DNA from 2 places in the Streptomyces sp. NPDC025651 genome. Region 2 is predicted to be linked to the other one. Evidence: predicted binding sites of a transcription regulator. Region 2 holds the regulator's gene; the other holds the start of a gene.
What was found. The regulator HspR, encoded in region 2, represses chaperone genes until heat shock. The targets are predictions, from matches to a motif close to TTGAGNNNNNNNNNCTCAA.

Region 1 (14,767 bases), on a different contig from region 2:
ACCGTGGCTCGCGCCCTGCCGCCCGTGGCCCTGTCCCTGCCCGTGTCCGTGGTCGTGGTCGTGGTCGTGACCCATCGTGTGGTGCCGCCTTCCGTCTCTGCCCTCGTGACCTTCGTGGCCTCGCGCCCCTCATGCGGGGCATGCGGGGACAGGACCAGCGTGCTCCCGACTTCCCGTTCTCGGCGAATGATGTTGCCGGGGCGGCAAAAACCGGCAGCCGGACCCTCAGCTCAGCTTCCGGTACGCCCGCAGGCTGAACTGCGGATCGGGCCGCGCGACCTCCTGGTCCGGCAGCTTCGCGAGGCCCGCCGCGAGGCGTTCGGCCAGCGGCCCGTCGGGCGGGATCCGCGTGAACCAGCCGCGGCGCAGGTCGTCGACCGTGGAGAGCGGGGTACGGCCCTGCCCGTGGCCGCGGAAGCCGGCCCGCCCCACCGGCGCGAGGCCCCGCTCGGCCGCGTACACGTCGACGTCGGCGGCGCGGTCGACCGCGGGCCGCACCGGGCGCGGGGCGAGGACGGCGTCGATGTCGCTGCCCACGTCGTGCGAGGCCGCCTTGTCGACGGTGGTGACGTAGACCCCGCCGGGCCGGAGCACCCGCGCGCACTCGGCGACGACCGCCCTGGTCTCCTCGGCGCCGGACAGCAGGTGCAGCAGCCAGACGGTGCTCACCGCGTCGAACACCCCGTCGGGGAAGGGCAGTTGACGGCTGTCGCCGAGGACGATGGCGCCCGGCACCCGGTCGGCGGCCATCCGCGTCATGCGGTGCGCCGCGTCGACCCCCGTCACCCGCAGCCCGTCGCGGGCGGCCAGGCACCGTGTGACCAGGCCGGTCCCGCAGGCCACGTCGAGGAGCGTGCGGGCGTCGGCGGGCACCAGGCCGAGCACGGCGGCCGCGGCCGCGGCGGCGCGGGGCTCACCCCCGCGCGAGGCGTCGTAGCGGTCGGCTTCCTTGCTGTAGTCCAGCATCGCCGGACTCACTCGGCGCCGTGCGCGGGGGCGAACTCCTCGACCCTGCGGGCGAGTTCGAAGTCGAGGTCGGTGAGCGCGCCGCCCGCGCTGTGCGTGTTCACCGCCAGCGTCACGGTGTTGTAGCCGAGCGTCAGGTCACTGTGGTGGCCGAGTTCCTCCTGCGTCTGGGCGACGTGGACCACCAGGGCGGTCGCCGCGAAGTGCGAGCCGAGGCGGTAGGTGCGGGTGATCCGGTCGCCGTCGAGGGACCAGCCGGGCAGTTCGGCGAGGCGGTCCTCGATCTCCTTCAGCGAGAGCGGTTCGGGGGTGGTCATGGTCACGCTCCTTCCAGGAAGTCCATCACCAAGTCCATCTCCGGCTCACCTTGCCACAAACTGTTTCGACTACCGTCTACGTATGACAACCGCCGCGCCCGGCAAGGGGAGCACCAAAGGCAAGGCCAAGGGGAACGCCCGGGACAACGCCTCCGGGGTGGGGCCGCTGCTGCGCGGCTGGCGCGAGCGGCGCCGCGTCAGCCAGCTGGAGCTCGCCCTGCGCGCCGACTCCTCGGCACGGCACATCAGCTTCGTCGAGACGGGCAGGTCGCGCCCGAGCGAGGAGCTCGTGCTGCGCCTCGCGGACCACCTCGACGTGCCGGTGCGCGAGCGCAACTCCCTGCTGCTCGCGGCCGGTTACGCACCCCGCTTCCGCGAGACCCCGCTGGACGACCCCTCGATGGGCACGCTGCGCGAGGGCCTGGAGCAGCTCCTGGCCGGCTACGAGCCCTACCCGGCCCTGGTCGTCGACGCGGCGTACGACGTCGTCGCGGCCAACCGCGGCATCGCGATGATCATGGAGGGTGTCCCGGAGCACCTGCTCCGGGAACCGCTGAACGCGATGCGGCTGACCCTCCACCCCGAGGGCCTCGCCCCCAGGATCCGCAATCTGCGCGAGTGGCGCGGGCACCTGCTGCACCAGATGGAGCGGCAGATCGCGCTGCAGCGCTCGGACGCGCTGCGCGCGGTGTACGACGAGGTCGCGGCGTACCCGGTGGGGGACCCGGGGGTGGACGCCTTCGCGGCGGGCACGGAGGTGCCGTACTTCGCGCTGCCCCTGCGCATCGAGCACGACGGCCACGTCCTGTCCTTCGTCTCGTCCATCTCGACGTTCAACACCCCGATGGACGTGACGGTCGCCGAGCTGGCCATCGAGACGCTGCTCCCGGCCGACCCGGCGACGGTCAAGTTCCTGCAGTCACGCATGTCCTGAGGGGCAACGCTCAGGCCCGCACCGCCCGCAGCGCCGCGTACTGCAGCGCGGCGAAGCCGCCCACGGTCACGGCCTGCAGCGGGATCCACACCGTCCCGGCCGTGGTGGGCGAGAACCAGGCGACCAGCGCGACGACGCTGAGCACCGCCCAGGCGGCGTTGATCTCGACGACCGCCTGCACGGCGGGCGTCGGCGGGCTCTTGCGCGCCCCGAGGAGACCGACGCCCGCGGCGTACAGGACGAGCCCGGCGCCGAGGCCGAGCAGCAGCCCCGGGTCGACCCCGAGGAAGCGCCCGAGCGGGCCGGACGCGGCGGCGTACGCGATGCCGTTGGCCCCGGTCACCACCGCGTCCAGGCCGAGGAAGCGGCGCAGCATCGTCGTCGGGTCGGTGGTGCGGGCCAGCGTGGCGAGGGGGTAGGTCGACGTGGTCATGGCGGGCTGCCTCCAAGCGGCGGTACGGAGCGGATACTGGTGACGGATCCGGTCTCTGCGGGCCGGCCCTGATCCGTTGCCACCACTGTGCCGAGCCCGCGCCACCCGGTCGATTACGTGCGAGGTAATGCCCGTCCCTCCCGTCCGCAACCCGTACGGCGGCTGCCAGCAGGTGCCCCGGGATCGCCGCACCTAGGTTCGATGGGAGGCAGACCTAGGGAGCTCCACGGTGACAGAGACGACCGAGCCCGCCGCCGCCCTCCTGCGGGCGGGGAAGTTCTTCCGGCGCGGCACCGCCGCCCCCGACCTGCACAGCGTGTCGCTGACCGGGGGAAGGGACGCGGACACCTTCTACCGGGACCGCTGGAGCCACGACAAGGTCGTGAACTCCACGCACGGCGTGAACTGCACCGGTTCCTGCCGGTGGAAGGTGTATGTCAAGGACGGCATCATCACCTGGGAGACGCAGGCGACGGACTATCCGAGCGTGGGTCCCGACCGCCCCGAGTACGAGCCGCGCGGCTGCCCGCGCGGCGCCGCGTTCTCCTGGTACACGTACTCCCCCACCCGTGTGCGCTACCCGTATCTGCGCGGCGTCCTCCTGGAGATGTACCGGGAGGCGAAGGCGCGCCTGAAGGATCCGGTGCTCGCCTGGGCCGACATCCAGAGCGACCCGGAGCGCCGCAGGACGTACCAACAGGCGCGCGGCAAGGGCGGGTTGGTGCGGGCGAGCTGGGACGAGGCCGTCGAGATCGTCGCCGCGGCGCACGTCCACACGATCAAGACGTACGGCCCGGACCGCGTCGCCGGGTTCTCCCCCATCCCCGCGATGTCGATGGTGTCGCACGCGGCGGGGGCCCGCTTCATGGGCCTGATCGGCGCGCCGATGCTCTCCTTCTACGACTGGTACGCGGACCTGCCGGTCGCCTCGCCGCAGGTGTTCGGCGACCAGACCGACGTACCGGAGTCGGGCGACTGGTGGGACGCCGCGTATCTGATGATGTGGGGCTCGAACGTCCCCGTGACCAGGACGCCCGACGCGCACTGGATGGCCGAGGCCCGCTACCGCGGCCAGAAGGTCGTGGTCGTGGCGCCCGACTACGCCGACAACGCCAAGTTCGCCGACGAGTGGCTGCATCCGCACCCGGGCACGGACGGGGCCCTCGCCCTCGCGATGGGGCACGTGATCCTCAAGGAGTTCTTCGTCGACCGCCCGACGGACTTCTTCACCGACTACGTACGCAAGTTCACCGATCTGCCCTTCCTGGTGACGCTGACCGAGCGCGACGGCGCGTACGTGCCCGCGAAGTTCCTGCGCGCCAGTGACCTGGGCGAGGAGGGCGAGGGCGGTGAGTGGAAGACGGCGGTGCTCGACGAGACGACGATGCAGCCCGCCGTGCCCAACGGCTCGCTGGGCTTTCGCTGGACCGAGTCGGGCAAGGGCAAGTGGAACCTCGAACTGGGCTCCATCAAGCCGCTGTTGACCCTGCACGGCGCGGACGTCGCGGCGGGCGTCGAGGTCCTGCTGCCCCGCTTCGACACCGAGGGCGGCACGCACGGCCAGGGCCGGGGCGAGGTCGTGCGGCGCGGGGTGCCCGCGACCCGGCTCGGTGGACAGGAAGGGCCGCTGGTCACCACGGTCTTCGATCTGCTGCTCGCGCAGTACGGCGTCGGGCGCGCGGGGCTGCCGGGCACGTGGCCCGCCTCGTACGACGACGCGGACACGCCGGGCACCCCCGCCTGGCAGGAGGCGCACACCTCCGTCCCAGCCGCCAAGTGCGTCAAGATCGCACGGGAGTTCGCGACGACGGCCGAGAAGTCGCGCGGGCGCTGCATGATCCTGATGGGCGCGGGGACCAACCACTGGTTCCACTCCGAGACGATCTACCGCGCGTTTCTCGCGCTGCTCCAGCTCACCGGCTGCCAGGGCCGCAACGGCGGCGGCTGGGCGCACTACGTCGGGCAGGAGAAGTGCCGCCCCTCCACCGGTTGGGCGACGCTGGCGAGCGCCAACGACTGGAGCAGGCCGCCGCGGCAGATGATCGGCGCCGCCTACTGGTTCCTCAACACCGACCAGTGGCGTTACGACAGGTTCGCGGCGGACGTCCTGTCCTCACCGCTCGGCGAGGGCCGCTTCGCGGGGATGACGGGCGCCGACTGCCTGGCCCTGTCGGCCCGTTCCGGGTGGATGCCGTCGTACCCGACGTTCGACCGCAACTCCCTCGACCTGGGCGCGACGACGGGCGACCCGGTGGCCAACGTCGTCGACGAACTCAAGGCGGGCACCCTGAAGTTCGCCTGCGAGGACCCCGACGCCCCCGAGAACTGGCCGCGCGTCCTGACGCTGTGGCGCGCCAACCTGCTCGGCTCGTCCGCGAAGGGCGCCGAGTACTTCACCAAGCACCTCCTTGGCACGCACTCCTCGCTGCGGGCCGAGGAGGCCGCGCCGAACGAGCGTCCCTCGACGGTCACTTGGCGCGAGCAGGCACCGGAGGGCAAGCTCGACCTGCTCGTCTCGCTCGACTTCCGGCAGACGTCATCGACGCTCCTGTCGGACGTGGTCCTGCCCGCCGCCACCTGGTACGAGAAGCACGACCTGTCGACCACGGACATGCACCCCTACGTGCACTCCTTCACCCCGGCCGTCGACCCGCCCTGGCAGGCCCGCACCGACTTCGACACCTTCCGCGCCCTCGCGGACCGGCTCAGCGAGCTGTCCGTCGAGCACCTCGGCGTACGCAAGGACGTCGTCGCCACCGCCCTGCAGCACGACACCCCGGGAGAGACGGCGCAGCCCGGCGGCGTCGTCCTGGACTGGCGCAAGGGCGAGTGCGAGGCGATCCCGGGCAGGACCATGCCGAACCTGGCGGTGGTCGAGCGCGACTACACCGCGATCGGCGCGAAGTTCGCCTCGCTCGGCCCGCTCGTGGAGCGGCTCGGCCTGCCGGTGAAGGGCATCGCCTTCCACCCCGACCAGGAGGTGGAGGACCTGCGCGAGCGCAACGGCGTGGTGCGCGGCGGCCCCGCCGACGGCCGGCCCGCCCTGGACACCGCGGTCAAGGCGGCCAACACGATCCTCGCCCTGTCCGGCACGACCAACGGCCGCCTCGCCACCCAGGGCTTCCACACCCTGGAGGCGCGCACCGGCCAGCAGATGGCGCACCTGGCGGCCGAGCACGAGGGCAAGCGCATCACGTACGCCGACACCCAGGCCGCGCCCGTGCCGGTGATCACGTCGCCGGAGTGGAGCGGCAGCGAGTCCGGCGGGCGCAGGTACACGGCGTTCACGCTCAACACCGAGCACCTCAAGCCCTGGCACACCCTGACCGGGCGTCAGCACTTCTTCATCGACCACGACTGGATGCACGAGCTGGGCGAGGCGATGCCCGTCTACCGGCCGCCCCTGGACATGAACCGGCTCTTCGGGGAGCCACGGCTCGGCCCGGACGGCGAGAAGGAGGTGACGGTCCGTTACCTCACCCCGCACAACAAGTGGTCGATCCACTCCGAGTACCAGGACAACCTCTTCATGCTCTCGCTCTCGCGCGGCGGCCAGTCCATCTGGATGGCGCCGCAGGACGCGGAGGCGATCGGCGTGCAGGACAACGACTGGATCGAGGCGGTCAACCGCAACGGCGTGGTCGTGGCGCGGGCGATCGTCTCGCACCGGATGCCCGCGGGCACGGTCTACATGCACCACGCGCAGGAGCGCACGGTGAACGTCCCCAAGGCGGAGACCACCGGCAAGCGGGGCGGCATCCACAACTCCCTGACCCGTCTCATCCTCAAGCCGTCCCATCTCATCGGCGGCTACGCCCAGTTGTCGTGGGCGTTCAACTACCTGGGCCCGACGGGCAACCAGCGCGACGAGGTCACCGTCATCCGCCGCCGCTCGCAAGATGTGGAGTACTGACATGAGGGTCATGGCCCAGATCGCGATGGTGATGAACCTCGACAAGTGCATCGGGTGCCACACCTGTTCGGTCACCTGCAAGCAGGCGTGGACCAACCGCGACGGCATGGAGTACGTCTGGTTCAACAACGTCGAGACCCGCCCGGGGCAGGGCTATCCGCGCCGCTACGAGGACCAGGAGAAGTGGCGCGGTGGCTGGGAGCTGAACAGGCGGGGCGCCCTGAAGCTGAAGAACGGCGGCCGCGTCAAGTCGCTCCTGGAGATCTTCTCCAACCCCAAGCTGCCGGAGATCAAGGACTACTACGAGCCCTGGACGTACGAGTACAAGAACCTCACCGACGCCCCGCTCGGCGACGACTACCCGGTGGCCGAGCCGCGTTCGCTGATCTCGGGCAAGCCGATGAAGATCGAGTGGTCGTCGAACTGGGACGACAACCTCGGTGGCGCCACCCGGTACGGCGACCTGGACCCGATGGTGGCCAGGACCCGCCAACAGGCCGCGGAGAAGGTGAAGTTCGCCTTCGAGCAGACGTTCATGTTCTATCTGCCGCGGATCTGCGAGCACTGCCTGAACCCGGCGTGCGTGGCGTCGTGTCCGTCCGGCGCGATGTACAAGCGGTCGGAGGACGGCATCGTCCTGGTCGACCAGGACCACTGCCGGGGCTGGCGCAAGTGCGTGACCGGCTGCCCGTACAAGAAGGTCTACTTCAACCACCGCACCGGCAAGGCCGAGAAGTGCACGCTGTGCTACCCGCGCGTCGAGGTGGGGCTGCCCACGGTCTGCTCGGAGACGTGCGTGGGCCGGCTTCGCTATCTCGGCGTGATCCTGTACGACGCCGACAAGGTGACGGCGGCCGCCTCGGAACCCGACGAACACAAGCTGTACGAGGCGCAGTTGGGTGTCTTCCTCGACCCCGAGGACCCCGAGGTGCGGCGTGAGGCCGAGCGGGCCGGGATCGCGCACGACTGGATCGAGGCCGCGCGCCGCTCCCCCGTGCACGCCCTGATCAGCAGGTACAAGGTGGCGCTCCCGCTGCACCCGGAGTACCGCACGATGCCAATGGTCTGGTACATCCCGCCGCTGTCGCCGGTGGTGGACGCGCTGAACGAGACGGGCCACGACGGCGAGGACGCGGCGAACCTCTTCGGCGCGATCGACACCCTGCGCATCCCCCTGGAGTACCTGGCGGAGATCTTCACCGCGGGCGACGTGGAGCCGGTCCGCTCCTCGCTGGAGAAGCTGGCGGCGATGCGGGCGCACATGCGGGCCATCAACCTCGGGGAACGGCCCGACAGTTCGGTCGCCGGGTCGGTGGGCATGTCGGGACCCGAGATCGAGGAGATGTACCACCTGCTGGCCATCGCCAAGTACGAGGACCGGTACGTGATCCCGACCGCGGCGGTCGCCGACGCGCAGCGCCTGGAGGAGTCGGCGCTGCCGGACTCGTGCAGCCTCGACTACGAGGACGGCCCCGGGATGGGCGGCGACGGGCCGTTCGGCCAGGACTCGGGACGCAGGCAGCTGCCGCTGGTCACCATCGAGAACTTCCACGCGCTGCGCAAGCGGCAGACCGCCGACACTCCGGAGGAGGAAGAGCGATGAACGAACACGCCGTTCTCTACCAGGCCGCCGCGCTGTGCCTCGCCTACCCGGACGAGGAGTTCCACGAGCGGCTGCCCCTGCTCAAGGCCGCGGCACCGCCCCGGTTCGACGCCTTCCTCGCGTACGCGGCCGACGCCGACCCGCGTGAACTGGCCGCGCACTACGTCCAGGTCTTCGACTTCAAGAACCGGCACAGCCTGTATCTGAGCTGGTGGAGCGATGGCGACACCCGGCGGCGCGGCATGGCCCTGGTCCGCTTCAAGGAGGTCTACCGCGCGCACGGCCTGGAGTTCAGCGACGAGGAGCTGCCGGACTTCCTGCCGGCGGTCCTGGAGTTCTCCGCGCACGCGGGTCCCGTCCTGCTCACCGAGCACCGCGGCGGCCTCGAACTGCTGCGGCTCGCGCTGAGCGACTTCGGCACGCCCTACGCCGCGGTCGTCGAGGCGGTGTGCGCGACGCTGCCGGGGCCCTCGCCCAAGGACCGTGCGCAGGCCCTTGAGCTGGCCCGCTCGGGGCCGCCGCGCGAGGACGTCGGCCTGGAACCCTTCGCACTTATCGGGGAGCGACCTTCATGAACACGCTGCTGTGGGGCGCCCTTCCCTACATCGCCTTTGTCCCGCTCGTCGTGGGCACCGCCTGGCGCTATCGGTACGACAAGTTCGGCTGGACGACGCGCTCCTCGCAGGTCTACGAGTCCAAGCTCCTGAACATCGCCTCGCCGATGTTCCACTACGGCATCCTGTTCGTGTTCGTCGGCCATCTCATGGGCCTGTTCGTGCCGGAGTCGTGGACGGACAAGGTCGGCCTGACCGAGAGCGCGTACCACAAGCTGTCGCTGTGGGGCGGCACGGCGGCGGGCGCGCTCGCGGTGCTCGGCATCCTGATGCTGCTCCACCGCCGCCGCACCAAGGCTCCGGTGTTCCGCGCGACCACCACCAACGACAAGGTGATGTACCTCGTGCTGCTCGCGGCGATCGTGATGGGCATGTGGGCCAAGCTGACCAACTCCGGTCTCGACGAGGGCTACAACTACCGCGAGTCCCTCGCCCCTTGGGCCCGAAGCCTGTTCACGCTGCAGCCCGACGTGGACCTGATGGTGGGCGTCCCGCTCACCTTCCAGATCCACGCCGTCATCGGGATGCTGCTCTTCGCGCTGCTGCCCTTCACCCGCCTCGTCCACATGTTCAGCGCGCCGGTGCAGTATCTGTTTCGGCCGTATGTGGTGTACCGCAGCAAGGATCCGAAGCGTGTCGCTGCGCGGCCTGAGCGGAGAGGGTGGGAGCGCGCAGATTCATGACGCCGTCTGCGGGTACGTCGTGGCTTGTCGCGCAGTTCCCCGCGCCCCTTACGGGGCGCCTCCGTCGCCCCTACCCTCCTTCTCGTCGTCCACGATCTCCGCGTCCACCACGCCCTCCTCGGCGGCCGAGTCCTGGGGCGGCTGCTCCGCCGAGGCTCCGGCGCCCGTGTTCGCGTACATGGCCTGGCCCATCTGCTGGCTCACGGCGGCGAGCTTCTCGGCGCCCGCCCGCAGGGCCGCCGTGTCGTCGGCGCGGTTCTTGAGCAGGTCCTTCAACTCGGCTGCCGCGGACTCCACTTCGGTCCTCGTGGCCGCGGGGACGCGCGCCATGTTCTCGGCGTTGTCGCGCAGGAACCGCTCCGTCTGGTAGACGAGCTGCTCGGCCTGGTTGCGGGTCTCCGCGGCCTCGCGGCGCCTGCGGTCCTCCTCCGCGTGCTCCTCGGCCTCCCTGACCATGCGGTTGATGTCGTCCTTGGGCAGCGCGGAGCCGCCGGTCACCGTCATGCGCTGCTCGCGGCCCGTGGCCTGGTCCTTGGCCGAGACGTGCATGATTCCGTTGGCGTCGATGTCGAAGGTGACCTCGATCTTGGGGACGCCGCGCGGCGCGGGCGGCAGCCCGGTGAGGTCGAAGACGCCGAGCTTCTTGTTGTAGGCGGCGATCTCCCGCTCGCCCTGGAAGACCTGGATGCCGACCGAGGGCTGGTTGTCCTCCGCGGTCGAGAAGGTCTCCGAACGCTTCGTGGGGATCGTGGTGTTGCGCTCGATGAGCTTGGTCATGATGCCGCCCTTGGTCTCGATGCCGAGCGACAGCGGCGTCACGTCGAGGAGCAGGACGTCCTTGACGTCCCCGCGGATCACTCCGGCCTGCAGGGTCGCGCCGAGCGCCACCACCTCGTCCGGGTTGACGCCCTTGTGCGGGTCCTTGCCGGTGAGCTCCCTGACGAGTTCCGTGACGGCGGGCATCCGTGTGGAGCCGCCGACCAGGATCACGTGGTCGACGGCGGAGAGCTTGACGCCGGCGTCCTTGACCGCCTGGTGGAAGGGCTGCTTGCAGCGGTCGAGCAGGTCCGAGGTGAGCTCCTGGAACTGGGCGCGCGTCAGTTTCTCGGCCAGGTGCAGCGGTCCTTCGGCGGAGGCCGTGATGTAGGGCAGGTTGATGTCGGTCTCGCTCGACGAGGACAGCTCGATCTTCGCCTTCTCGGCGCCCTCGCGCAGGCGCTGCAGGGCCATCTTGTCCTTGCCGAGGTCCACGCCGTGCGCGTTCTTGAACTGCCGCACCAGGTACTCGACGATCCGCTGGTCCCAGTCGTCGCCGCCCAGCTGGGTGTCGCCGTTGGTGGCCTTGACCTCGATGACGCCCTCGCCCATCTCCAGGAGCGACACGTCGAAGGTGCCGCCGCCGAGGTCGAAGACGAGCACGGTCTGGTCGTCGCCCTTGTCCAGGCCGTAGGCGAGGGCCGCCGCGGTCGGTTCGTTGATGATGCGCAGGACGTTCAGGCCCGCGATCTCGCCGGCCTCCTTGGTGGCCTGGCGCTGGGTGTCGTCGAAGTAGGCGGGCACGGTGACGACCGCGTCGGTGACGTCCTCACCCAGGTAGGACTCGGCGTCGCGCTTGAGCTTCTGCAGGACGCGCGCGGACAGCTCCTGCGCGGTGTAGCGGGTGCCGTCCACGGAGCCGCTCTCCGGGAAGCGCCAACTCCCGTCGCCCATGTGGCGTTTGACGGAGCGGGCGGTGCGCTCCACGTTGGTGACCGCCTGCCGCTTGGCGACCTCGCCCACCAGGACGTCGCCGCTCTTGGCGAAGGCGACGACCGAGGGGGTGGTGCGCGCGCCCTCGGCGTTGGCGACGACGGTGGGCTCACCGCCCTCCAGCACGGCCACCACTGAGTTCGTCGTCCCGAGGTCGATCCCGACCGCACGTGCCATGGTCCAGTCCCTTCCGCAGCGAGCCCAAGTCCCCCGTTTCCAGGTCTACTCCACTCCCCATCACAAAACTTGAGTGAGATCCTGTCAACCCCCGGATGCGACAATGCCGCCGCCCCGGAGGGGGCGACGGCATCGTCAACAGGCGTCGGGTCAGGCCAGCTTGGCCGAAAGCGTGATGGTGGTGCCCGACAGGGCCTGGCTCACCGGGCAGTTGGCCTTCGCGTCCTCGGCGGCCGACACGAAAGCGGCCTCGTCGAGACCCGGCACGGTGCCCTCGACGGTGAGGTGGATGCCGGTGATGCCGGTGCCGGGCTGGAAGGTCACGTCGGCGGACGTGGTGAGCCGGGTGGGCGGGGTGCCCGCTCCGGTGAGGCCGTGCGACAGCGCCATGGAGAAGCAGCTGGAGTGCGCGGCAGCGATCAGCTCCTCCGGGCTGGTCTTGCCATTGGCCTGCTCGGCGCGCGACGGCCAGGACACCGCCTGCTCCCCGATGCCGGAGGAGTCGAAGGTGACGGTGCCCGAGCCCTCCGTCAGAGAGCCTTCCCAGACCGTGTGCGCGGAGCGCGTGGTTGCCACGATGCAGTTCCCTTCAGTGCGGTTCCGTGATCGGAAGTTCCGTGGCCCCCCATCCGATCACACTCCGGATGAAAACGGGCCGCGCGGGCCCCCGTCCGGCCCGCGACGTGTTCGATCGGGGTGCGCAGGTACGGCTCCGCCGATACGAACACATTGTGTGCGACGCCGCGCCACAGAGGCCGCTGATGTGCGGGAACAGGCCTGTGACGGGGGCTCTATGGCCGGAATGACAACTGGGCAACACCCGTCGACGGTGACACTTTTTTGGCCCCTCGCGCACGGCGCGAGGAGAACCGTCCAGGGGGTATGGCCATGCGCATCAACTACTCGGACCACGGTCCGTCCCCGCTCGAACCGGAGAAGCCGGGAGCTGCGGGCACACGCGACTCGACCTTCGGCTGGTGGGGTGCCTTCAGCATCCAGAAGTTCGTCAACCAGTCACCGCTCTTCCACACGCACGCCGACGCCACGGGCTGGCTGGCGTACCTCCAGCAGTTCTACGACCGCAACTTCTGGTTCGCCGACGGCGGCGCGCAGGTGTGGGCGTACGAGGAGACGTACGACAACTGGCAGGACCGCTACGGCATGGACGCGGTCTGCGCGGTGTACCACTCGGGCCACGGCGGCATGGACGGCAACGGCGTCTTCTTCGCGCCGCTCGGCGGCGTGTGGGACGGCCGCAGTGACGCCATCTCCAACCGGATGGCGCTCGGCAACGAAAAGGCCAACTACGTCTTCTGGTCGACGTGCACCTCGCTGCGCGTCCTCGGCGGCCACTCCCCGATCCGCACCTGGGCCGGTCCCAACATCGGCTTCCGGATGATCTTCGGCTTCGAGACGGTCAGCATCGACAGTCCCGACTACGGCAAGAAGTTCTGGGAGAAGTGGCGGGCCGGACAGACGTTCTGCGACGCGTGGCTCAACGCCAGCTGGGACATCTACCACGGCCAGGCGCCCTCCGTGTGCGCGGTCGGCGCCACCCAGGCCGAGGCCACCAACCGCCTCAACACCGAGCGGAACTTCTTCCGCGAGCACGTGCCGGACAACTGGTACGCGTGGCGCTGGTACAACGCGCGCGAAGGCGTCAGGGAGCCGCTCGCCCAGCTCCCCGGGCAGCACAAGATCGTGCAGCTCGCGCCCCGCGACCCGAGCGCGGAGCTCACCAGGATCGGGCAGTTGGCGGAGTTCCCCTCGGCGGCGCTGCAGGACGTGCAGATCGAGCGGCAGGGCGTGCTCAACGCCTCCTCCGGCGACCGGATCGTCTCCACGGGCCCGCAGGGCGTGCGCTGGGTCAGGCTCGCCGAGGGCAACCACCGCAACACCCAGCAGCTGCCCACCGACCGCGCCGTCGAGGCGGCGCGCGCGTTCGCCGAGAGGTACGCGGACGGTGCCGAACTGGTCGTCGACAGCGTGCACGACCTGATGCAGAACTCCGGGACGAAGGACGGCTCCGAGGTCGGCCGCCCGGTCTCCCTGGAGACGCACGTGACGTTCCGCCAGGTCTTCGACGGCGTGCCCGTCATCACCCCGGGCCGCGGCCTGATCCGCGTCGGTCTCGACAACGACGGCACGGTCGTCCAGTCCCAGATCGCGACCCGCGAGGCCACCGGCGTCACGCGCGAGCCCAGCACGGAGATCTCGCCGCCTCCGCCCAAGGGCGGCAAGGCGACGGCGGCCCCGCTGGAGCGCGACCCGCGCAGGGCGCTCGACGCGGCGCAGCGCAGGCTCCTCGCCGAGCTCGCGGCGGTCACCGCGGACGAGCCGGAGCAGGGCGCCGCGGCACAGGCCGTGCCCGAGGTCCGGGACGTCCCCGGCACCTTCGAGGTCGGCTACGAGATGGAGGGCAACGAGGCCTACCCCGCGGCCCGCAAGCTGATCGAGATCGGTCCGCAGGACGGCATGTTCAAGACACGCCGCTGGGTCGTCGCGCCGCTGGCGAGGTAGGCGCGACCGCGGGTCGCCCCCGCCGTTGGGGGCGGAGGGGGCGACCCGCCACCACGGAACGGATCAGCTGTGCGAGGTGGCGGCCCGCTGCTTGCGGGCCGCCATCCACGCGTAGACGAGGACACCGACGAACAGGAACAGCACGCCCTGGTAGACGGCCGCGTAGCCGGATCCGGCGACGAGCCACATGGAGAACGCGAACGCGACGCCCGCGAGGACGGAATCCCGTACGAGACGGCCGCGGTTGACGCGCTCGCGCTGCCCGGAGACCAGGAAGTAGATCTGCGCCGCGGTGGCGAGGAGGTAGGGCACGGTCGCCGTGAACGTGGTGATCAGGACGAGCGACTCGAAGACGCCGCCGGAGCCCGCCGTGTAGTTGTAGACGGTCAGGAGCGAGGCGAGGACGACGGTGACGAGGACGCCGACGGTCGGCACGCCGCGCTTCTTCTTCCCGAACGCGCTCGGGAAGAGGCCGTCCCTGGCGGCCGCGTACGGCGTCTGGGCGCTCAGCAGCGTCCAGCCGTTCAGGGCGCCGACCATCGAGATCAGCGCGGCGAGGGCGACCGCGGTGCCGCCCCAGGACCCGCCGAACATGACGTCGACGGCGTCCGAGAACGGGGCGGTGGAGGTCACCAGCTTGTCGTGGGCGACGGTCCCGAAGACGGCGAGGGTGCCGAGCAGATAGACCAGGGCGGCGCCGAGGGTGCCGAGGATGGTGGCGCGCCCCACGTTACGCCGCGGGTCGCGCACCTCGCCGGCGCTGACGGCGGCGGACTCGACCCCGAGGTAGGAGAAGAGCAGGATCGCGGCGGCCGCGGAGACGGCCCCCAGCGGACTGTCGTCGCTCGCCTGGAACGG
Region 2 (14,767 bases):
CCCGCTCGCGTGCAGCACCAGGTCGCTCGCGCCGTCCCCGTCGAAGTCGCCGCACACCGGCTGGTCCGGCCAGTCGTTGCCGAAACGTGCCTGCGCGGGCACCTTCAGCTTCACGGCCTTGCCGACGAGCCCCTTGGGCGAGCCGAAGAGGATCTGCAGCGGCACGGGCGGCCGGCCCTGGCCGTCGTAGGGCGGGTCGGTGGACACCAGCAGATCGGTGAAGCCGTCCTCGTCGAGGTCGCAGGCGGCCTCGGACTCGAAGGCCGCGGGCAACTGCCCCTTCGTACGCGCCCCGTTGGCGTGTGCGCTCAGCAACTGCCGTGCGCCGGGCCGCAGTCCGGCGCGGGAGCCGTAGACGATCCCGATGCCCGCGTCGTCGCCGTGGTCGCGGTGCACGAGATCGTCGAGTACGAGGTCACGGGCGCCGTCACCGTTGAAGTCGTCGTCGGCCCTGCTTCCCCTGCCGCGCGGAACGGGCTGCTGGGCCGCGCCCTTGCCCGCCATGCTGACGGGCCGCTCGTCACCGTTCTTCGCGCCGCCGCCGTCGCCCTCGTGGCTGCCGCAGCCCACGAGGAGCAGCGCACAGCCGAGCGTGCCCGCGGCGAGGCGCATCGGCATGCCGCGCCGTCTGTCACTCCGTATGCCCGTCATCAACCCCGACCCGACCCGCCCCATGAGACAACAACCAGCAACAACCAGCACATGATGCTCCGGCTGTGCGGAGGCGTTAAGTCCGGCGGGATGCCGCTTTGGTCACTTGTCAGTCACGCAGGCCCAGGTCATTCAGGGTGATACGGCGTGTAGCGCGCGTATCGAGCCCCGAGGGGCTGCCGGGGAACACCCACAGGCCCGTCTGCTTCATGTCGTCCTGTGCGCCCGCGACGACATCCGCCCGGCCGTCGCCGTCCACGTCGAGCAGAGGGCCGCGCACGGTGAGCCGGTGCCGTACGTAGGTCGTGTCCTCGGAGTTGGGCTCGCGGTTGGCGCCGGGGACGCCGGGAGACTCCAGGTCCACGGTGCGCAGGCGGGTGCCTGGGCCCGCGTGGGCGACATCGGGCAGGACGACGACCAGGCCGCGGCTGTTGTTGCCCTCGGGCATGCCGAACACCAGGTCCTGCCTGCCGTCGCCGTCGACGTCCCCGACGGCGCGGTTCGTGAGGCCGCCGCCCGTTCGGGGCTCCAGGCCGGGTACGCGGTCGAAGGAGACGCCTCGCGGCTTCCCGCCGCCCGGCACCTGGTTCACGGCGACGCCCAGCTTTCCGGTGGAGGAGTCGTAGCCCGTCGTCAGGAGCTCGTCGGCGCCGTCCCCGTCGACGTCGGCCGGGGTGCCCGCGTACAGGTCCCCTGTCCGGTCGCCCGAGGTCCGCACGAACCGCGGGCCGTCCTCGGAGCCCCGGTAATGGTGGGCGCCCCGCCCGTAGTTGACGCCGTCGCCCTCCATCTCCGGGTCGGTCCACCGCAGCCACACCGTCAGCTCGCTGCGCCCGTCGCCGTCGTAGTCGGCCGAGGTCGACCGGTACGGCAGGCTGTCCTCGGGGAGCTCCTCGTCGAGCTCCTTCTCGCGCGCGGGCTTCCCGTCCCGGCCGAACGGCCCCGCGTGCACGCTCCCCGCCGTCTCGTCCGGCGCCCCGAGCCGGAAGACGTCCGCGCTGCCGTCGCCGTCGAAGTCGCCGACGCTGCCGAAGTCGTTGGCGGACGTGTCCAGATCGATCACCCGCCGCTTCCCGGTGGCCAGTTCGCGCGGCCCGGTGACACCGCGCGCCCCGCCCCACAGGGCCCACTGCCGTCCGTCGGCGAGCGTCGCCACCAGATCGGTGAACCCGTCCCGGTCGAGGTCGCCGCGGTGCAGCAGCGTGTCCTGGTGCCTGGCCTCGGCGCCCCGCCCCGGAAGCCGCACCACGGTGCGGGTCCGCGGCTGCGCGCCGCGCTCGGAGCCGTACACGACGACGAGGCGCCCGGCCATGACGGTCGCGATGTCGTCGTACCCGTCGCCGTTCAGATCGCCCTCCCGCGGCTCCTCGGCGGCCCTGCCCGCGGCGGGCCGCCGCGCGTCCGCCTGCCCGGCCCCCTCCTTCCCGCCTCCCGACCCGGTGCAGGAGGAGAGCAGCAGTACGGCACACGTGACGAGGACGCCCCGACGTATACCCGGACCTGAAACCGCACTCGTACCCGCACTTGTACCTGGACGCATGAGGTCAACGTACGCACGCGTGGATCACGGACCGGCCGCCTCCACGCAACAGGCCGGTCCCGCCCGAGGGCGGAACCGGCCTGAACAGCTGGTGGCAGGGGCCTACTTGACCGGCTCGGGCTCCGGCGCGTCCGCCGACTCCTCGTCACCGGCCGGGTCGACCGGCGTCTTCACGGAGTCGAGCAGCAGCTGCGCGACGTCCACGACCTGGAGCGACTCCTTGGCCTTGCCGTCGTTCTTCTTGCCGTTCACGGAGTCCGTGAGCATGACGAGGCAGAACGGGCAGGCGGTCGACACGATGTCGGGGTTGAGGCTGAGCGCCTCGTCGACCCGCTCCGTGTTGATGCGCTTGCCGATCCGCTCCTCCATCCACATGCGGGCACCACCGGCGCCGCAGCAGAAGCCGCGCTCCTTGTGGCGGTGCATCTCCTGCTGGCGCAGGCCCGGCACCTTGTCCATGATCTCGCGCGGGGGCGTGTAGACCTTGTTGTGACGGCCCAGGTAGCAGGGGTCGTGGTACGTGATCAGACCCTCGACCGGCGTCACCGGGATCAGCTTGCCCTCGTCGATGAGGTGCTGCAGCAGCTGCGTGTGGTGGATGACCTCGAACTCGCCGCCCAGCTGCGGGTACTCGTTCGCGATCGTGTTGAAGCAGTGCGGGCAGGTGGCGACGATCTTCTTCTTGGACTTGGGCTTCCTGGTGCTCTCGTCCTCGTCGTCCTCGCCGAACGCCATGTTCAGCATCGCGACGTTCTCCTGGCCGAGCTGCTGGAAGAGCGGCTCGTTGCCCAGGCGCCGGGCGGAGTCACCGGTGCACTTCTCGTCGCCGCCCATGATCGCGAACTTGACGCCCGCGATGTGCAGGAGCTCCGCGAAGGCCTTGGTGGTCTTCTTGGCCCGGTCCTCCAGGGCGCCGGCGCAGCCGACCCAGTAGAGGTAGTCGACCTCGGTGAGGTCGTCGACGGTCTTGCCGACGATCGGGACCTCGAAGTCGACCTCCTTGGTCCACTCCACGCGCTGCTTCTTGGCGAGCCCCCAGGGGTTGCCCTTCTTCTCCAGGTTCTTGAGCATCGTGCCCGCCTCGGACGGGAACGCGGACTCGATCATCACCTGGTAGCGGCGCATGTCGACGATGTGGTCGATGTGCTCGATGTCGACCGGGCACTGCTCGACACAGGCGCCGCAGGTGGTGCAGGACCACAGGACGTCCGGGTCGATGACGCCGTTCTCCTCGTGGGTCCCGATCAGCGGCCGCTCGGCCTCCGCGAGCGCGGCGGCGGGCACGTCCCCCAGCTGCTCCTCGGTCGCCTTCTCCTCGCCCTCCATGGACTTGCCGCCGCCGGCGAGCAGGTACGGGGCCTTGGCGTGCGCGTGGTCGCGCAGCGACATGATCAGGAGCTTCGGCGACAGCGGCTTGCCGGTGTTCCACGCGGGGCACTGCGACTGGCAGCGGCCGCACTCGGTACAGGTGGAGAAGTCCAGCAGGCCCTTCCAGGAGAACTGCTCGACCTGGGAGACACCGAAGACGGCGTCCTCGGCCGGGTCCTCCCAGTCGATCGGCTGCCCGCCGGAGGTCATCGGCTGCAGCTCGCCGAGCGCGGTCCCGCCCTTCGCCTCCCGCTTGAACCAGATGTTCGGGAAGGCGAGGAAGCGGTGCCAGGCGACACCCATGTTGATGTTGACCGAGACCGTGATCATCCAGATGAACGAGGTCGCGATCTTCAGCCCGGCGAAGAAGTACGTGAGGTTCTGCAGGGTGGAGACGTCCATGCCCTCGAACCAGGAGACCACCGGGTACGAGATGAAGAACGACGCCTCGTAGCCGTCCACGTGGTGCTGGGCGCCTTCGAGGGCGTGCAGCATGAAGATGCAGACGCCGACGACGAGGATGACGGTCTCGACGAAGTACGCCTGGCCGGTCTTGGACCCCGCGAAACGGGACTTGCGCCCCGGCTTGCCGGGCTTGCTCAGCTGGCGCACGACGATCAGGACCAGGATGCCGAGCACGGTCATGGTGCCCATGAACTCGACGTACATGTTGTACGGCGCCCAGTCACCGATGATCGGCAGGATCCAGTCGGCCTTGAAGAGCTGGCCGATGGCGTTGACGATGGTCAGCAGCAGCGTGAGGAAGCCCACCGCCACGAACCAGTGCGCGAAGCCGACGATGCCCCACCGGTTCATCCGCGTGTGCCCGAGGAACTCCCGGACCACGGTGAGGGTGCGCTGGAGGGGGAGGTCGGTCCTGGTGCCGGCGGGCACCGGCTGACCGAGCCGCATGAGCTGGACGATCTGCAGGATGGCACGGCCGAACAGCGCGACGCCGACCGCGATTAGGACCAGCGACACGATGATCGCGGCGAGTTGCATTGGGGGCTCCTCGGGCCTGCGAGGCGGGACTTCGTAGCGGACTACGACTGATTACTAAGCGGTAACTTATGCAGTCCGTCTGAGACTACCCACTTAACTCGCCGCACTGTAGCCAGCAAGGCGGTGATCTGCGTCGCTCAGGCAAGCCTTGCATGGACACTCCGCTCGGGGCGTCGTTCGTCTGCGGCCCGGTCGTGGCTGGTCGCGCAGTTCCCCGCGCCCCTTGCGGGGGCTTGGTTGCGTGTAAGTGCTGGATAAGAGTTGAGTCCCCTCGACTCAGCTCTGTTGACTCCGGGAAACGGCTGATGCATTCTTGAGCCAGATCCACTCAAGAAGTCATCTGGAGGAATCGAAATGGCACGTGCGGTCGGCATCGACCTGGGCACGACTAACTCCGTCGTCAGCGTTCTCGAAGGCGGCGAGCCCACCGTCATCACCAACGCCGAGGGCGCCAGGACCACGCCGTCCGTCGTCGCCTTCGCGAAGAACGGCGAGGTGCTGGTCGGCGAGGTGGCCAAGCGCCAGGCGGTCACCAACGTCGACAGGACCATCCGGTCGGTCAAGCGCCACATGGGCACCGACTGGAAGGTGGACATCGACGACAAGGCGTTCAACCCCCAGCAGATCTCCGCGTTCATCCTCCAGAAGCTGAAGCGCGACGCCGAGGCCTACCTGGGCGAGAAGGTCACCGACGCGGTCATCACCGTCCCGGCGTACTTCAACGACTCGGAGCGCCAGGCCACCAAGGAGGCCGGTGAGATCGCGGGCCTGAACGTCCTGCGCATCGTCAACGAGCCCACCGCCGCCGCCCTGGCCTACGGCCTCGACAAGGACGACCAGACCATCCTGGTCTTCGACCTCGGTGGCGGCACCTTCGACGTCTCGCTGCTCGAGATCGGCGACGGCGTCGTCGAGGTGAAGGCCACGAACGGCGACAACCACCTCGGTGGTGACGACTGGGACCAGCGCGTCGTCGACTACCTGGTCAAGCAGTTCAACAACGGCCACGGCGTGGACCTCTCCAAGGACAAGATGGCGCTCCAGCGCCTGCGCGAGGCGGCCGAGAAGGCCAAGATCGAGCTGTCCTCCTCCACGGAGACCACGATCAACCTGCCCTACATCACGGCCTCCGCCGAGGGCCCGCTGCACCTGGACGAGAAGCTCACGCGCGCCCAGTTCCAGCAGCTCACGTCCGACCTCCTGGAGCGCTGCAAGACGCCGTTCCACAACGTCATCAAGGACGCGGGCATCCAGCTCTCCGAGATCGACCACGTCGTTCTCGTCGGTGGCTCCACCCGTATGCCGGCCGTCGCCGACCTGGTCAAGGAACTGACCGGTGGCAACGAGGCCAACAAGGGCGTGAACCCGGACGAGGTCGTCGCCATCGGCGCCGCCCTGCAGGCCGGTGTCCTCAAGGGTGAGGTCAAGGACGTCCTGCTCCTCGACGTGACCCCGCTGTCGCTTGGCATCGAGACCAAGGGCGGCATCATGACCAAGCTCATCGAGCGCAACACGACCATCCCGACCAAGCGGTCGGAGATCTTCACGACGGCCGAGGACAACCAGCCGTCCGTGCAGATCCAGGTCTACCAGGGCGAGCGCGAGATCGCGGCGTACAACAAGAAGCTCGGGATGTTCGAGCTGACCGGTCTGCCGCCGGCCCCGCGCGGTGTCCCGCAGATCGAGGTCGCCTTCGACATCGACGCCAACGGCATCATGCACGTGACCGCGAAGGACCTCGGCACGGGCAAGGAGCAGAAGATGACCGTCACCGGTGGCTCCTCGCTGCCGAAGGACGAGGTCAACCGGATGCGCGAAGAGGCCGAGAAGTACGCGGAGGAGGACCACGCCCGCCGCGAGGCCGCCGAGTCCCGCAACCAGGGCGAGCAGCTCGTCTACCAGACGGAGAAGTTCCTCACCGACAACGCGGACAAGGTCCCCGCCGAGGTGAAGACCGAGGTCGAGGAGGCCGTGGGCGAGCTGAAGGAGAAGCTCAAGGGCGAGGACACGGCCGAGATCCGCACCGCCACCGAGAAGGTCGCCGCCGTCTCGCAGAAGCTGGGCCAGGCCATGTACGCCGACGCCCAGGGCGCGCAGGCCGCCGGCGGTCCCGAGGGCGCTGCCCCGGGCGGCGAGGCCCCGAACATGTCCAAGGACGACGACGTCGTCGACGCCGAGATCGTCGACGACGAGAAGCCCGGTGACGCGAAGGGCGGCGCCGCCTGATGACCGAGGAGACCCCGGGCCTCGGCGAGAACGCCGAGAACCCCGACGTCCCCTCCGGCGCCACCCCTGATGACGCGGCGCCGAAGGCCGCCGAGCCCTCCTCCGAGGAGGGCCCGGCGGCCCCGGCCGGGGACGCAGCGAAGACAGCGGGCCTGACCGCCCAGCTGGACCAGGCACAGAAGGCGCTCAGCGAGCGCACCGCCGACCTCCAGCGGCTGCAGGCCGAGTACCAGAACTACCGCCGCCGCGTGGAGCGGGACAAGGTGACGGTGAAGGAGATCGCCTCGGCGAACCTCCTCTCCGAGCTCCTCCCGACCCTCGACGACATCGGCCGCGCGCGTGAGCACGGCGAGCTGGTGGGCGGCTTCAAGTCGGTGGCCGAGTCCCTGGAGACGGTCGTCGCGAAGCTGGGGCTGCAGCAGTTCGGCAAGGAGGGCGAGCCCTTCGACCCGACGATCCACGAAGCCCTGATGCACAGCTACGCACCGGACGTCACCGAGACGACGTGCGTCGCGATCCTGCAGCCGGGGTATCGGATCGGCGAGCGCACCATCCGCCCCGCGCGGGTGGCCGTGGCCGAGCCGCAGCCGGGCGCGCAGACCGTCAAGGGTGAGACTGCCGAGGGGGCCGACGAGTCGGCCGAGGCGGCGGACAAGGACAGCGGTGGCCCGGACGAGGGCTGACGTTGTACCTGACGCCGCACTGACGAGAGAGGAGGGACGTCGGGGATGAGCACCAAGGACTTCATCGAGAAGGACTACTACAAGGTCCTCGGCGTCCCCAAGGACGCCACCGAAGCCGAGATCAAGAAGGCGTACCGGAAGCTCGCCCGCGAGAACCACCCGGACGCCAACAAGGGCAACGCCAAGGCGGAGGAGCGCTTCAAGGAGATCTCCGAGGCGAACGACGTCCTCGGCGACCCCAAGAAGCGCAAGGAGTACGACGAGGCGCGTGCTCTCTTCGGCAACGGCGGATTCCGTCAGGGCCCCGCAGGCGCCGGCGGCTCGTTCAACTTCGACCTGGGCGACCTCTTCGGAGGCGGCGGCCCGGGTGGCGGTGGAGCGGGCGCCGGCGGCTTCGGGGGCGGTCTCGGTGACGTCTTCGGGGGCCTGTTCAACCGCGGCGGCGCGGGTGCCGGATCCGGCACGCGTACGCAGCCGAGGCGCGGCCAGGACATCGAGTCCGAGGTCACGCTGAGCTTCACGGAGGCGGTGGACGGCGCGACGGTGCCGCTCCGCATGTCCTCCCAGGCGCCCTGCAAGGCGTGCTCCGGCACCGGCGACAAGAACGGCACGCCGCGCGTGTGCCCGACCTGCGTCGGCACGGGGCAGGTCTCGCGGGGCGGTGGCGGAGGGTTCTCCCTCACCGACCCGTGCGTGGACTGCAAGGGCCGTGGGCTCATCGCCCAGGACCCGTGCGAGGTCTGCAAGGGCTCGGGCCGCGCGAAGTCGTCCCGCACGATGCAGGTGCGGATCCCGGCGGGCGTCTCGGACGGCCAGCGGATCCGGCTGCGCGGCAAGGGCGGCCCCGGCGAGCGCGGCGGCCCGGCCGGCGACCTGTACGTGGTCGTGCACGTCGACGCCCACCCGGTCTTCGGCCGCAAGGGCGACAACCTCACGGTCACGGTGCCGGTCACGTTCGCGGAGGCGGCGCTGGGCGGCGAGGTCAAGGTCCCGACGCTCGGCGGACCCGCCGTCACCCTGAAGCTGCCGCCCGGCACGCCGAACGGCCGCACCATGCGGGCGCGCGGCAAGGGCGCGGTCCGCAAGGACGGCACGCGGGGCGACCTGCTCGTGACGGTGGAGGTGTCGGTCCCGACGTCTCTGTCCGACACGGCGAAGGAAGCCCTGGAGTCCTACCGCGAGGCGACTGCGGGCGACGACCCGCGGGCAGAACTGTTCCAGGCCGCGAAGGGAGCATGAGATGGACGGCCGTCGTCGAAATCCGTATCAACTCACCGACGAGACGCCGGTGTACGTCATCTCGGTGGCCGCCCAGCTGAGCGGCCTCCACCCGCAGACCCTGCGGCAGTACGACCGCCTCGGCCTGGTCTCGCCCGACCGCACGGCCGGGCGCGGCCGCCGCTACTCCGCCCGCGACATCGAACTGCTTCGCACGGTGCAGCAGTTGTCGCAGGAGGAGGGCATCAACCTCGCAGGCATCAAGCGCATCATCGAGCTGGAGAACCAGGTCGCGGCGCTTCAGTCGCGTGTCGCGGAGCTCTCCGCGGCCGTGGAGGGAGCCGCCGCCGCCATGCAGCAACGTGAAGCGGCGGTGCACGCCTCGTACCGCCGCGACCTCGTCCCCTACCAGGACGTGCAGCAGGCGAGCGCGCTGGTGGTGTGGCGGCCCAAGAGGTCGCAGGAGCAGTAGGTTTCGGAGCCTGAGTAATCTGATACAGGGCCGGGAGGCGACAGCCTCCCGGCCCTGAGTCGGTATGTGGGCGTGTGGGTACGGGGAGTTGAGCTGACCATGGCCATGGTGGGGCTGTTCTGGATCGCCGAGGGCGACGTCTACGTGGGCGCGAAGCCCTCCGGGCTGGCCGCGGGGGTGCGCCTGACGCCGGAGGGCGTGGTGGCCCTCGGCGACAGGCAGTCCGGGGTCTGGCCGTGGGAGGACGTCCATGGCCTCACGGTCGACGACGTCCCGGTGAAGTCCCTGAAGCGGCACGTGGGCGCGGCGGTCGACATGGTCCTCACGGCGGGCCTCGGCGGCGGCGACGAGGCGCCGACGATGACGGTCCGTATCACGGGCTCCGACGGCGAGGACACCGAACTGACGGCGTACACGGCGGCCGCGATCGGCTACTCCCAGAGGGAGTACGACCTCTCCCGGGCCCTCCTGAACCGCCTCACGGAAGGCGCGGGCACGCTCCTGACCACCCTCTCCGCGATGTCGGCCTGGGGCCGCCGCCACGAGGGCGGCACACCGCGCGCGGCCGAGCGGGAGACGCTGCTGCGGGAGTGGGCCGAGGGGGACGGGGGCTGAGGGCGGGCCTTCGCCTGCGGTGGTGGCCTTGCCCTGTGACTTGTCGCGGGCGCCGGACGTCTCGGGTCAGGGTCTGTTGTCCAGGATTCCGGACTGGCTGATGAGGTAGCCGAGTTGGGCGCGGCTCTCGCTGCCGAGGGTGGTGGCGAGTTTGGCGATGTGGACCCGGGCCGTCCGGATGTTCATGCCGAGGCGGTCGGCTATCTCGGCGTCGGTGAGGCCCTCGACCAGGAGGTTGGCGATGGCGCGCTGGCGCGGTGTGATGCCGCCCTCCGAGGGCTGGGGGGCGGCGAGCGGCCACATGGGGGTCGCCAGGCGCCACAGCCGCCAGAAGGTGGTGGCGAAGTACTCGACGAGCGCCGGGTGGCGCAGTTCGAGGGCGACGCTGCGGTCCTTGCTCGCGGGGATGAAGGCCACGGTCCGGTCGAAGACGAAGAGGCGCTCGGTGACCTCGTCGAGGGTGCGGGCCTCGGCGTCGCCGTCCAGCTGCTCGAAGTAGGCGAGCACGGGCAGGGAATGGCGCGTCGTGTGCTGGTAGAGGGTCCTCATCCGGCAACCCCGGCTGAGGATCGCCTGGTCCCGGGGAAAAGCTTCGGCCAACGTTTCGGGCGGCCGGGTGCCGCCGGGCTGGACGGCGAGGAACTCCTCCGTCACGTCCTGCATGGCGCGGTCGATGGCCGAGTTGATGCGCTCCAGGCCGTCGAGGACGGTGATCGTGGGGGTGTCCGTGGCGGACGACAGCTGGGCGTCCAGGGCGATGAGCGGCTCGAACGCCGCGGTGAGCCGCTCTTCGCGGCGCCGCTGGTCGGAGATCCGGTCCTCGATGGTGCGGAGCAGGAGGGGGAGGGCGGCGGCGGGGGCGGTGGGAAGCAGCCACCGCATGTCGTCGATGTCGGGGTGGAGCAGGCCGAAGTCGATCAGGCAAGGGGCGTGTTCCGCGTCCTTGCTGTGGATCCGGCCTTCGCGGAGGGCACGGGCGTACACGCCGGACCCTTCCTCGCAGAGTTCCTCCACTCCATGTGGCGCATGTTCCTTGACCATATGCGCTCCCTCCCGGTAGGTGAAGCGCGGCGATTCTATGCAGGGGCCACCTAGGCGGGGCGTCGGCCGTGATTGAAGTGTCCACTTCTCGTGGTAGGGATTTGGTCGGTTCCGGCCGGGAATGCCCGACTGTCGCCGGGGTGGTGGAACGGTCTGATGCCTGTCCTGACAGGGTGGGTGGCGAATTCCGCACCCTGCGCTCTTGCGCGTTCCGCTGCCCACGTTTTGGCCGAACCGCCGCGATCACGACCGTGGGGATCCGGCCGCCCTACGAGGCGGACGAGGCGCACGAGGCGGATGGATCGAGGATTCCGGACTGCCCGATGAGGTAGCCGAGTTGTGCGCGGCTCTCGCTGCCGAGGGTGGAGGCGAGTTTGGCGATGTGGACGCGGGCGGTGCGGACGTTCATGCCGAGGCGGTCGGCCACTTCGGCGTCGGTGAGGCCTTCGACGAGGAGGCCGGCGATGGCGTGCTGGCGGGCGGTGATGCCGTTCGCGGACGGGAGTTGCATGGTGCGCGGGTAGATGGGGACCGCGAGGCGCCAGAGCCGTTCGAAGGTCGTGACGAAGTACTCGACGAGGGCCGGGTGGCGTATCTCCAGCGCGATGCTGCGGTCCTTGTTCACGGGGATGACGGCCACGGTCCGGTCGAAGACGAAGAGGCGCTCGGGAACCTCGTCCAGCGTGCGGACCTCGGCGTCGCCCTTGAGCTCCTCGTACTGGGCGAGCATGGGCAGCGAGTGCCGTGAGGTGTGCTGGCACAGCGTCCGCAGACTGCCGCCGCGGGCCAGGAAGCCGCGCGCTTCGTCGAGGGACTGGGCGAGGAGGGGGGTGGGCCGGACCCCGCCCGGCTGGATGGAGAGTACCTCCCGACTGGTCTCGGTCAGGGCCCGGCCGAGGGCTTCCTGGATCCGGGGAAGCCCGTCGAGCAGGGTGATGGCGGAGATCCCTTCCGGGGACACGGCGGCCGAGGCCGGCGACGGCGTCGGGGAGAGCGCCATGAGCGGCTCGAACGCGGTGGTGAGCAGGGCCTCGCGGCGGACCTCCTGTGTGATCCGCTCCTGGATTGCTTCACGGAGCCGGGGCAGGGCGATCGACGGGGCGGTGGGGAGCAGCCAGTGCGGGTCCTCCGTGTCCGGCCGCAGCAGCGCGAAGTCGACCAGGCACGGAGCCTGTTCGGCATCCTGGCGCGGCACACGGCTCTCCCGGAGGGCGCGGGCGTACAGCGCCGATCCCGCCTCGCACAGTTCGTCGGGTCCATGGGGGCGATGCATCTCTTTGGTCACGTCATACGGTCCTGGTCGAGAATCCCGGACTGAGCGATGAGGCAGCCGAGTCGGGCGCGGCTTTCGCTGCCGGGAGTCGTGGCGAGTTTGGCGGTGTGGACGCGGGCGGTGCGGACGTTCATGCCGAGGCGGTCGGCCGTCTCCTTGTCGGTGAGGCCTTCGACGAGGAGGCCGGCGATGGCGTGCCGGCGACGAGGCACGGCGGCGGTTCGGCATCCTTGCGAGGTGTGCGGCTCTCGCGAAGGGCGCGGGCGTACGGCGTCGAGGCGGACTCGCGGAGCTCGTCGGGTCCGTGGGAACGGCGGGGTTCCGCGGTCACTTGGGGCGGTCCTGGTCGAGGATCCCCGACTGGGCGATGAGATAGCCGAGTTGGGCCCGGCTTCCGCTGCCCAGGGCCGCGGCGATCTTGGCGATGTGGGCGCGGCAGGTCCGGACGTTCATGCCGAGCCGCCGGGCGATGGCCTCGTCGACGTGGCCCTCGATGAGGAGCCGGGCTATGGAGCGTTGGACGCCGGTGATGCCGTCGGGTGCGATGTCGTACGGGACTTCTTCGGTCAACGGGACAGCGCGCTCCCAGAGTTGTTCGAAGACCTTGCTGAGGTACTCGACCAGGCCGGGGTGACGCAGTTCGAGGGCCACCCGCCGGTCGTCGCTGGCGGGAATGAAGGCGACGGTCCGGTCGAATATGATCAAGCGCTCGATGAGCTCTTCGAGCGTGCGGACCTGTACCTTGCCGCCCGAGATGCGGTCCACATAGGCCAGCGTTCCCTGGCTGTGTCGTGCGGTGTGCTGGTAGAGCGTGCGAATGCTGACACCACGGTCCGTCAACGGCCGGTCCCGCTCCAGGGCCTGGTTCAGGGCGTCCACGGGGCGCCCGCCCCCGGGCTGGATGGTCAGAACGGATGTGGTGCACTCGGAGGTGGCTGAATTTAGCGCCGCGTTGATCCGGTCGAACCCCTCAAGCACGGTGATCGCGTGAATGTTTGCCGGGCTCTGCGTGCTGATGGCGACAAACTGCTCGAAGGAGTCGGTGAGCTCGATGGCCAGCCGCCTCCGGTCCTGGATCTCGCGTTCCAACGGGTGCAGTCGTTGCGCGAGCGCGACCGACGGCGGCACAGGTCGGAGCCAGTTGGCGTCGTCGGGATCAGGGTGGAGCAGGGCGAACTCCACCAGACAAGGCGCGAGTTCCACTTCGACACGATTGATGCGGCCCGAACGCAGCGCACTGGCGTAAAGGCGTGCCCCCTCGTCGCACAGCTCAGTGACAGCATGGGGATGTGTCGGTTGTGAGTTGATTGTGGTCATATCTCCACCCCCCAGGGTCCTGAACGTGCAAGAACATGATGCATCGCTCCTGTGGCGCTGACATGCCTGAATGAGCCATCGTCTTCATGGCCGGGGGAGAAGAATCCATCAAGTGAGGACGAAGCCGACTATGCGCGTGAGAATACTTGGCTCAGTGCTTGCCGCAGTCTTCTCTGCCGCTGTGGCCCTCGGTGCCCTTAGTGGCGCGAGCTCTGGCAGCGGAAGTTCCGAGGTGGCGGGCGGTACGGACACTGGTTGGACCAGTGTGGGTGCGGCCCCGGCAGCGGACACGGGTTGGACCGTCGGACCGAAGGGCGGCCAGGCATGAGCACCCCTCCCGACGACCGCACGTTCCGCCGAGAAATGGCCACCGCCTACCGCTCCGGTTGGCATTTCATCGATCTCGTGACCGCGATCCCCCACCGCGGCGACTCGTTGATGGTGACCCTGCTCGGCGAGCCGATCGTCGTCACCCGTGACGACGAGGAGGAGATCCGGGCCTACCGGTGCCTGCGCAGGCCCCGAGGCGCGCCGCAGCCCGTGCGGTGTGCCATCCGGTACGGGATGGTCTTCGTCAATCTCGACCGGCGCGACCACCAGGTGGTCGGACAGCAGGAGCAGCAGGACCCGGGCGCCATGAGCGCCACGGACAACATCACAGCCACCCCCCGCAGTGCCTGACGCGATTCCCCCGTCGTTGTAAATCGCGCAGGTGCTTCCCCCAGCAGCGGCGCCACCGTGGACCTGAACACGGTGGCGCCGCTGTGGTGTGCGGACGGGGTCGCCGCCCCTACGCCTTGCCCAGCGCCCGCGTCACCGTGATCTCGATCAGGACCCGGTCCGGGTTCGGTGAGGGGCGCCTCTCGTAGCGCTCCTCGTAGCGCCGCTCCGCCTCGTCTATCTCCGCCGGGTCCGTCTTGATCGTCGCCCGGCCCTCCAGCGTCGCCCAGCGCCGGCCCGCGAACTGGCACACCGCCACCCGCGCCCCCGGCCCGTCCACGCCCGCCGCCGCGAGGACGTGCGCGACCTTCCGGCTCGTCTTGCGCGCGAGCACCCGGGCGACCCCCGCCTCCGGGTCGTACGTCACGCCGACCGGCACCACGTGCGGGGTCCCGTCGGGGCGCAGCGTCGTCAAGGTGCACAGGTGCCGTTCGCGCCAGAAGCTGAGGTAAGGCTCCGGCGGGTCGCGCGGGTCGATCCGAGGGGGCCGGGGGGTGGCCGAGGTGTTCGGGGTCATGGCCCGGAACATAGCCGCCCGGCCTTCCGGCTTCCTCCTTGAGTGGAATAGACTCAACTTTGTGTACGTTGGTTAAGTCAGGACGTCGTAGTCGGGACGTAGCCGTGACCGGGGCGTAGCCGGG

Region 1: a site for HspR is predicted at 11,459-11,477, ahead of dnaK (molecular chaperone DnaK). Genes of this name have one in related genera too.

The regions. Positions count from the first base shown of each region.
Region 1 covers NZ_JBVHLZ010000008.1:319,151-333,917, reverse strand. The annotation lists gene ACZ4D5_RS28020 (class I SAM-dependent methyltransferase) at 1-75, opposite strand, end outside; gene ACZ4D5_RS28015 (class I SAM-dependent methyltransferase) at 226-966, opposite strand; gene ACZ4D5_RS28010 (4a-hydroxytetrahydrobiopterin dehydratase) at 975-1,283, opposite strand; gene ACZ4D5_RS28005 (helix-turn-helix domain-containing protein) at 1,366-2,217, shown strand; gene ACZ4D5_RS28000 (hypothetical protein) at 2,228-2,650, opposite strand; gene ACZ4D5_RS27995 (nitrate reductase subunit alpha) at 2,880-6,563, shown strand; gene narH (nitrate reductase subunit beta) at 6,565-8,166, shown strand; gene narJ (nitrate reductase molybdenum cofactor assembly chaperone) at 8,163-8,741, shown strand; gene narI (respiratory nitrate reductase subunit gamma) at 8,738-9,463, shown strand; gene dnaK (molecular chaperone DnaK) at 9,512-11,389, opposite strand; gene ACZ4D5_RS27970 (OsmC family protein) at 11,540-11,965, opposite strand; gene ACZ4D5_RS27965 (DUF6345 domain-containing protein) at 12,278-13,909, shown strand; gene ACZ4D5_RS27960 (amino acid permease) at 13,973-14,767, opposite strand, start outside.
Region 2 covers NZ_JBVHLZ010000002.1:483,448-498,214, reverse strand. The annotation lists gene ACZ4D5_RS10270 (FG-GAP repeat domain-containing protein) at 1-618, opposite strand, end outside; gene ACZ4D5_RS10265 (FG-GAP repeat domain-containing protein) at 761-2,191, opposite strand; gene ACZ4D5_RS10260 ((Fe-S)-binding protein) at 2,294-4,561, opposite strand; gene dnaK (molecular chaperone DnaK) at 4,916-6,787, shown strand; gene grpE (nucleotide exchange factor GrpE) at 6,787-7,470, shown strand; gene dnaJ (molecular chaperone DnaJ) at 7,516-8,709, shown strand; gene ACZ4D5_RS10240 (heat shock protein transcriptional repressor HspR) at 8,711-9,160, shown strand; gene ACZ4D5_RS10235 (hypothetical protein) at 9,260-9,775, shown strand; gene ACZ4D5_RS10230 (helix-turn-helix transcriptional regulator) at 9,842-10,816, opposite strand; gene ACZ4D5_RS10225 (helix-turn-helix transcriptional regulator) at 11,085-12,101, opposite strand; partial or broken gene ACZ4D5_RS10220 (helix-turn-helix transcriptional regulator) at 12,098-12,292, opposite strand; gene ACZ4D5_RS10215 (helix-turn-helix transcriptional regulator) at 12,417-13,406, opposite strand; gene ACZ4D5_RS10210 (hypothetical protein) at 13,731-14,087, shown strand; gene ACZ4D5_RS10205 (pyridoxamine 5'-phosphate oxidase family protein) at 14,197-14,643, opposite strand.